2 linked regions of the Streptomyces clavuligerus genome follow. The protein of the gene in region 1 binds, or shares a complex with, the protein of each later gene. Links are inferred from orthologs where the notes say so. Each region holds a gene or a part of one and is shown on either strand. Other genes may lie near its edges.

Region 1 (4,282 bases):
GAACTCGTACTCGGAGAGGAGCTCACGGACCTCGAGCTCGACGAGCTCCAGGATCTCCTCGTCGTCCACCATGTCGGCCTTGTTCAGGGCGACGACGATGTACGGAACGCCGACCTGGCGGGCCAGGAGCACGTGCTCCTTGGTCTGCGGCATCGGGCCGTCGGTGGCGGCGACCACGAGGATGGCGCCGTCCATCTGCGCGGCACCGGTGATCATGTTCTTGATGTAGTCCGCGTGACCCGGGCAGTCGACGTGCGCGTAGTGACGCGACTCCGTCTGGTACTCGACGTGCGCGATGGAGATGGTGATACCGCGCTGGCGCTCCTCAGGAGCCTTGTCGATCTGGTCGAACGCCGAAGCCTCGTTCAGGTCCGGGTACGCGTCGTGCAGCACCTTGGTAATGGCGGCCGTGAGGGTCGTCTTACCGTGGTCGATGTGACCGATGGTGCCGATGTTGACGTGCGGCTTAGTCCGCTCGAACTTCGCCTTCGCCACTGGGGTCCTCCTGGGGAGTGGTTCTGTACGCCTTACTCATCGGCGCCAGGTGATCTTTGCTGGGATGCCGGGTCCCAGGGGCATTCCATCCCGGTCTGGGAGGGAATGCCCCGTCGGGCTCCGGTGACAAGCCTAAAGCGTGCACTCGGGTGAGTTACTCGCCCTTGGCCTTCGCGATGATCTCCTCGGCGACGTTCCGCGGAACCTCGGCGTAGGAGTCGAACTGCATCGAGTAGCTTGCGCGACCCGAGGTCTTGCTGCGGAGGTCGCCGACGTAGCCGAACATCTCCGACAGCGGCACGAGGCCCTTGACGACACGGGCGCCGCTGCGCTCCTCCATGGCCTGGATCTGGCCACGGCGGGAGTTGATGTCGCCGATGACGTCACCCATGTAGTCCTCGGGCGTGACGACCTCGACGGCCATCATCGGCTCAAGGATGACGGGGGACGCCTTGCGGGCGGCCTCCTTGAACGCCTGCGAACCGGCGATCTTGAAGGCGAGCTCGGAGGAGTCGACCTCGTGGAAGGCGCCGTCGAGGAGCGTGACGCGCACGCCCGTCATCTCGTAGCCCGCCAGGATGCCGAACTGCATGGCCTCCTGCGCACCGGCGTCCACGGAGGGGATGTACTCCTTGGGCACGCGGCCACCGGTGACCTTGTTCACGAACTCGTACGCCGAGTCGCCGCCCTCGATGGGCTCGATCGCGATCTGCACCTTGGCGAACTGACCGGTACCACCGGTCTGCTTCTTGTGGGTGTAGTCCACGCGCTCGACGGCCTTGCGGATCGTCTCGCGGTACGCGACCTGCGGCTTGCCGACGTTGGCCTCGACCTTGAACTCACGACGCATACGGTCGACGAGGACATCGAGGTGGAGCTCGCCCATACCACCGATGATGGTCTGGCCGGTCTCCTCGTCCGAGTGGACCTGGAAGGAGGGGTCCTCCTCCGCGAGACGCTGGATGGCGACACCCAGCTTCTCCTGGTCGCCCTTGGACTTGGGCTCGATCGCGACCTGGATCACCGGCGCCGGGAAGTCCATGGACTCCAGGATCACCGGGTTCTTGTCGTCGCAGAGCGTCTCACCGGTGGTGGTCTGCTTCAGGCCCATGACGGCGACGATGTCACCGGCGCCCACCGACTCGATCTCCTCACGCTTGTTGGCGTGCATACGGTAGATCTTGCCGATGCGCTCCTTCCGCCCCTTGACGGAGTTCAGCACCGCGGTGCCGGCCTCCAGGCGACCCGAGTAGACCCGGATGAAGGTGAGCTTGCCCAGGTGCGGGTCGCTCGCAATCTTGAACGCGAGGGCCGCCAGCGGCTCGGTGTCGGCCGGCTTGCGCTTCACGACCACCTCGGGGTCCTTGACGTCGTGGCCCTCGATGGCCTCGACGTCCAGGGGGGAGGGGAGGTAGCGCACGACGGCGTCGAGCAGGGGCTGGACGCCCTTGTTCTTGAACGCGGTGCCGCAGAACACGGGGGTGACGGTGGAGGTGTCGGGCTTGCCGGACGCGATGGTGATACGACGGATCGCGGCGTACAGCTGCTCCTCGGTGGGCTCCTGGCCCTCCAGGTACAGCTCCATGATCTCTTCGTCGTTCTCCGCGACCGTCTCGATCAGCTTGCCGCGCCACTCGTCGGCGGCCTCGGTGTGCGTGGCCGGGATGTCGACGACGTCGTACATCTCGCCCTTGGACGCCTCGGCGGACCAGACCAGGGCCTTCATGCGGACGAGGTCCACAACACCCTGGAAGTTGGCCTCGGCGCCGATCGGGAGCTGCATCACGATCGGGGTCGCGCCGAGGCGGTCCACGATCATGTCGACACAGCGGTGGAACTCGGCACCGGTGCGGTCGAGCTTGTTGACGAAGCAGATACGCGGAACGCCGTAGCGGTCCGCCTGACGCCAGACGGTCTCGGACTGCGGCTCAACACCGGCGACACCGTCGAACACGGTGACGGCACCGTCGAGGACACGGAGCGAACGCTCCACCTCGACGGTGAAGTCCACGTGACCCGGGGTGTCGATGATGTTGATCGTGTGATCGACGTCCTCGAGCGGCCAGTGACAGGTCGTCGCGGCGGACGTGATCGTGATGCCGCGCTCCTGCTCCTGCTCCATCCAGTCCATCGTGGCAGCGCCGTCGTGGACCTCACCGATCTTGTAGCTCACACCGGTGTAGAAGAGGATGCGCTCGGTGGTCGTCGTCTTGCCCGCGTCGATGTGGGCCATGATCCCAATGTTGCGGACCTTGGCCAGGTCAAGCGAAGTGGTGGCCATATGGCTCAGTCTTCTCTCGGTCTCGATGGGGGTAGCGACTACCAGCGGTAGTGCGCGAAGGCCTTGTTGGACTCGGCCATCTTGTGCGTGTCCTCACGCTTCTTGACCGAGGCGCCGAGGCCGTTCGAGGCGTCCAGCAGCTCGTTCATGAGGCGCTCGGTCATGGTCTTCTCGCGACGGGCGCGGGAGTAACCGACCAGCCAGCGCAGCGCGAGGGTGGAGGCGCGGCCCGGCTTGACCTCGATCGGCACCTGGTAGGTGGCGCCACCGACACGGCGGGACTTGACCTCAAGAGCGGGCTTGACGTTCTCAAGCGCGCGCTTCAGCGTGATGACCGGGTCGTTGCCGGTCTTCTCGCGGAGGCCCTCCATGGCGCCGTAGACGATCCGCTCGGCGGTGGAGCGCTTGCCGTTCAGGAGGATCTTGTTGATGAGCGAGGTCACCAGAGGAGAACCGTAGACCGGGTCGATGATGACCGGGCGCTTCGGGGCGGGGCCCTTACGAGGCATTCTTACTTCTCCTTCTTGGCGCCGTAGCGGCTGCGGGCCTGCTTACGGTTCTTGACGCCCTGGGTGTCCAGGGAACCGCGGATGATCTTGTAACGAACACCCGGCAGGTCCTTCACACGGCCACCACGCACGAGCACGATGGAGTGCTCCTGCAGGTTGTGTCCCTCACCCGGGATGTAGGCCGTGACCTCGATGCCAGAGGTCAGACGCACACGCGCGACCTTACGCAGGGCCGAGTTCGGCTTCTTCGGGGTGGTCGTGAACACACGCGTGCAGACGCCGCGGCGCTGAGGAGAACCCTCAAGGGCGGGCGTCTTGTTCTTCTCGACCTTGTCCTGCCGGCCCTTGCGGACCAGCTGCTGGATCGTAGGCACTACTTCTCCGGTTTCTGTGTGCCGACTGTGAAACTAACCTGGAACGTCTCCGACCCACGCGGTCGGGTGTGTCGTAGCTGCGGGCTCCCGCCGCGAAGGCGGAAGCGGGTGCAGATAGCGGTGGCCCAGATCGGACTCGCCACGCGGTTGAGGACACGCGCAGGAGCCCAGGCACACCCCAGGCACAAGGTCAGAGCGTACCTACCGCATGGGCTGCGGTCAAAACAAATGCGGCCGGGGCGACACGCCGAGGGGCCGCTCATCCGGTGGGAGCGCGCAGTATCGCAGAACGGACACCGGAGCGCGAACGGGGGGAGCGGGAGCCGCCCCGGACCGCCCGGACGGAGCAGGGGCCCGGCCCACGGCCCGGCGCGGGGTCCCGGACACGCCGAAGGGCGGCCACCCCACGGGGTGACCGCCCTTCGCCGACTGGCGCCTTACTGGTTGTACGGACCGTAGTCGTAGTCCTCCAGCGGCACGGCCTGGCCGGAGCCGGAGCCGAACGGCGAGTAGTCGATGTCGTCGTAGCCGACGGCCGAGTACATCGCGGCCTTGGCCTCCTCGGTGGGCTCCACCCGGATGTTGCGGTAACGGGACAGACCCGTACCGGCCGGGATGAGCTT
Region 2 (3,618 bases), 2.1 Mb from region 1 along the record:
CGCACGCTCAACTCGATAGCGCAGGCGATCAACGACATCAGCTTCTGAGGCTTCCGAGGCTTCTGGGACTTCTCAGGCCGAAGAAAAAGACCGTGGGCCCGATCGGGGATACCGATCGGGCCCACGGCCACACATGGAGCGGGCGACGGGAATCGAACCCGCGTAGCTAGTTTGGAAGACTAGGGCTCTACCATTGAGCTACGCCCGCACGGTTCGTACACGCGGACCCTGGGGCGACGGCCCTCACGACCGCGGTACGAGGAGCATCGTAGCGGGTCGCGGGCGGCGGTCGCACACCCCCTTCGCACGCCGGCACCCGCCGCGCGCCCCGCGGTGGGCGGGGCTCGGGCGGTCCACCGCCGTACGCCCGGAAATCCGGCCGCCGGGACCGCGCCGAGCATGTACCCTACGTCTCGCACCGACGGGGTGTGGCGCAGCTTGGTAGCGCGTCCGCTTTGGGAGCGGAAGGTCGTCGGTTCGAATCCGGCCACCCCGACCAGCACCTCTGACGCCCCCGCCGAAGATCGCGTTGTGGGGCTCCTTCCGCATGCGGCTACTATGCAAACTACGTGCCCGCGTGTGTTCGGCGATGCGTCCGACCGAGTGAGACGACCACGACGACGTCCGGGCACGCTCGGCCGTTGTGCCGCCGTCTCTGCGGCGACCCGCGGCAGAACCCAGGAATCAGCCATCAAGGAGACCGAACCGTGAAGAGCGCCGTGGAGACCCTGAACCCGACCCGGGTTCGGCTCACTGTCGAGGTGCCCTTCGAGGAGCTCAAGGACAGCCTCGACGCGGCGTACAAGAAGATCAACCAGCAGGTCACGGTCAAGGGCTTCCGTAAGGGCAAGATCCCGGCCCGGGTCATCGACCAGCGGTTCGGCCGCGGTGCGGTGCTGGAGGAGGCCGTCAACGACGCCCTTCCCAAGCTCTACACCGAGGCGGTCAACGAGGCTGAGATCAGCCCGCTGGGCCAGCCGGAGGTCGACATCACCGAGCTGAAGGACGGCGAGACGCTGAACTTCACCGCCGAGGTCGACATCCGCCCGACGATCGAGATCCCGGACTACTCCGGCATCGAGATCACCGTCGACGCCATCGAGGTCACCGACGAGGACGTCGAGAAGGCCGTCGAGGAGCTGCGCGGGCGCTTCGCGTCCACCACCCCGGTCGAGCGCGCCGCCGGTGACGGTGACGTGATCACCGTGGACCTGGAGGCCAAGGTCGACGGCGAGGTGCTGCAGGACGGCGTCGCCGAGGGCGTCAGCTACACCATCGGCTCCGGTGAGCTGCTGGACGGCATCGACGAGGCCGTGAAGGGCCTGGAGGCCGGTGGCGAGGCCACCTTCACCTCCCAGCTCAAGGGCGGCTCCGCCGCCGGCAAGGACGCCGAGGTCACCGTGAAGGTCACCGCGGTCGCCCAGCGTGAGCTTCCCGAGCTGGACGACGACTTCGCGCAGCTCGCGAGCGAGTTCGACACGCTGGAGGAGCTGAAGGCGGACAGCCGCAAGCGCCTCACCACCATGAAGCAGTACGACCAGGCCACCCAGGCGCAGGAGCGGGTGCTGGAGGAGCTGCTGAAGCTGGTCGAGATCCCGATGCCCGAGAAGCTGCTCGAGGACGAGGTCAACACCCGCAAGCACAACCTGGAGCACCACCAGCTCGGCCAGATGGGCCTCGACCTGGCGAAGTACCTGGAGATCCAGGGCAAGAGCCAGGAGGAGTTCGACACCGAGACCCAGGAAGCCGCGGTCAAGGGCATCAAGACCCAGTTCATCCTGGACGAGCTGGTCTCCAAGGAGCAGCTCAACGTCAACCAGGAGGAGCTGACGGAGCACCTGATGCGCCGTGCCGCCTCCTCCGGCATGAGCCCCGACCAGTTCGCCAAGGCGGTCGTCGAGGGCAACCAGGTCCAGGTCCTCGTGGGCGAGGTCGCCCGCGGCAAGGCGCTGGCCCTGGTCGTCGAGTCCGCCAAGGTGGTCGACACCAACGGTGAGACCGTCGACATGTCGGACGACGAGGACGAGACGGTCGAGGCCGCCGCCGAGACGGTCGAGTCCGTGGTCGACGGCGACGAGGCCAAGGGCGAGGAGAAGCCGGGGGCCTGAGCCGCCGGACCGGCCGGGGCCCGTTCGCCCCGGCCGTTCTCCCACCCGCGCAGCCGTGCGCACAGGGCCCGGACGCCACTCGCGTCCGGGCCCTGTCCCGTCCCCGGGGGCGCGCCCCCGGGCCCTCCCCGACCGCGCCGCGGCCCGCCGCGATCCCGTCGGACACCCCGCTCAACCCTCCCGTGCGCACCTTGCGCTCCGAGCGAACAGTTCGGGAACCGGGATGGCGTTGTCCGACCTGCGCGTTAGGGTCCATGGATACGAGGGCGGGGGAGTACCCGGCCCCAGCCCCGGGGAGCAGACAGCCCCGGCGACACAGACGCTGACGACGGCAGGCAGGCCGTCAGAGACGAGCAGGTGGATACGTGACGAATCCGATGCCTTACCTCGCCGGAGAGCCGTCCCTCGGTGGCCTCGGTGACCAGGTCTACAGCCGGCTGCTCGGCGAGCGCATCATCTTCCTCGGCCAGCAGGTCGACGACGACATCGCCAACAAGATCACCGCGCAGATGCTGCTTCTCGCCGCCGACCCCGAGAAGGACATCTTCCTGTACATCAACAGCCCCGGCGGCTCGGTGACGGCGGGCATGGCGGTCTACGACACCATGCAGTACATCCCGAACGACGTGGTGACGATCGGTATGGGCATGGCGGCCTCGATGGGCCAGTTCCTGCTCACGGGCGGCACCCCCGGCAAGCGCTTCGCGCTGCCCCACACCGACATCCTGATGCACCAGGGCTCGGCCGGACTCGGCGGCACCGCCTCCGACATCAAGATCCAGGCCGAGTATCTGCTCCGTACCAAGCAGCGCATGGCGGAGATCACCGCCCGGCACTCCGGCCAGACCGTGGAGGCGATCATCCGCGACGGTGACCGCGACCGCTGGTTCACCGCCGAGGAGGCCCGTGAGTACGGCCTGATCGACGAGATCATCACGGCTGCTTCGGGCGTTCCGGGCGGCGGCGGCACCGGAGCCTGACCCGGCTGCCCGGCCCCAGACCTCCAGCCATCCAGTTCCGCGGGAAGCCCGCTGAAGCTCCCCGCGGAACACCGAAGGGACGAGAGAACACCACCATGAGCAACTTTTCCGCGAGCGGTCTCTACACCGGCCCGCAGCCGGACAGCCGCTATGTCGTCCCGCGCTTCGTCGAGCGCACCTCGCAGGGCGTGCGCGAGTACGACCCGTACGCGAAGCTCTTCGAAGAGCGCGTGATCTTCCTCGGCGTGCAGATCGACGACGCCTCCGCCAACGACGTCATGGCGCAGCTCCTCTGCCTGGAGTCGATGGACCCCGACCGGGACATCTCGATCTACATCAACAGCCCGGGCGGCTCGTTCACCGCGCTGACGGCCATCTACGACACGATGCAGTTCGTCAAGCCCGACATCCAGACGGTCTGCATGGGCCAGGCGGCCTCCGCCGCCGCGATCCTGCTCGCCGCCGGTACGCCGGGCAAGCGGATGGCCCTGCCGCACGCGCGGGTCCTGATCCACCAGCCCTCCTCGCAG

The links. Proteins that work in one complex are often made in the same cells at the same time.
Region 2: the proteins of rpsG (region 1) and tig are in contact, whole or in part, in a crystal structure (PDB 3GTY), measured with the Thermotoga maritima proteins. The link is inferred for Streptomyces clavuligerus from one-to-one orthologs. Residues at the interface, in WP_004081843.1 of Thermotoga maritima: Lys34, Lys52, Lys55, Glu59, Arg62, Gln63, Glu66, Asn67, Lys69, Val71, Arg95, Ala109, Lys110, Lys111, Gly112, Arg113, Pro114, Glu117, Glu121, Ile124, Ala125, Tyr127, Asn128, Asn129, Thr130, Gly131, Lys135, Asp139, Arg142, Met143; in WP_004081061.1 of Thermotoga maritima: Glu122, Val124, Val129, Leu130, Tyr133, Glu188, Gly259, Ile262, Tyr263, Glu266, Ser270, Glu273, Gln274, Glu277, Arg308, Gln311, Ile312, Ser315, Tyr316, Glu325, Arg329, Arg336, Leu363, Phe366, Trp367, Arg373, Leu377, Arg381, Leu384, Glu387.

Annotation. Positions count from the first base shown.
Region 1 is NZ_CP027858.1:2,518,685-2,522,966, forward strand. The notes cover bases 1,551-4,282. They hold rpsG (30S ribosomal protein S7), read right to left. Parts: upstream 3,286-4,282; coding sequence 2,815-3,285; downstream 1,551-2,814. Other genes in these bases: fusA (elongation factor G), read right to left, coding at 1,551-2,776; rpsL (30S ribosomal protein S12), read right to left, coding at 3,288-3,659; CRV15_RS10320 (DNA-directed RNA polymerase subunit beta'), read right to left, coding at 4,097-4,282. In the rest of the region: tuf (elongation factor Tu), read right to left, coding at 1-495; more of fusA, read right to left, coding at 650-1,550.
Region 2 is NZ_CP027858.1:4,637,599-4,641,216, forward strand. The notes cover bases 1-2,907. They hold tig (trigger factor), read left to right. Parts: upstream 1-707; coding sequence 708-2,108; downstream 2,109-2,907. Other genes in these bases: CRV15_RS19505 (hypothetical protein), read left to right, coding at 1-48; CRV15_RS19525 (ATP-dependent Clp protease proteolytic subunit), read left to right, coding at 2,486-2,907. In the rest of the region: more of CRV15_RS19525, read left to right, coding at 2,908-3,088; CRV15_RS19530 (ATP-dependent Clp protease proteolytic subunit), read left to right, coding at 3,184-3,618. UniProt on the Bacillus subtilis protein: Involved in protein export. Acts as a chaperone by maintaining the newly synthesized protein in an open conformation. Functions as a peptidyl-prolyl cis-trans isomerase.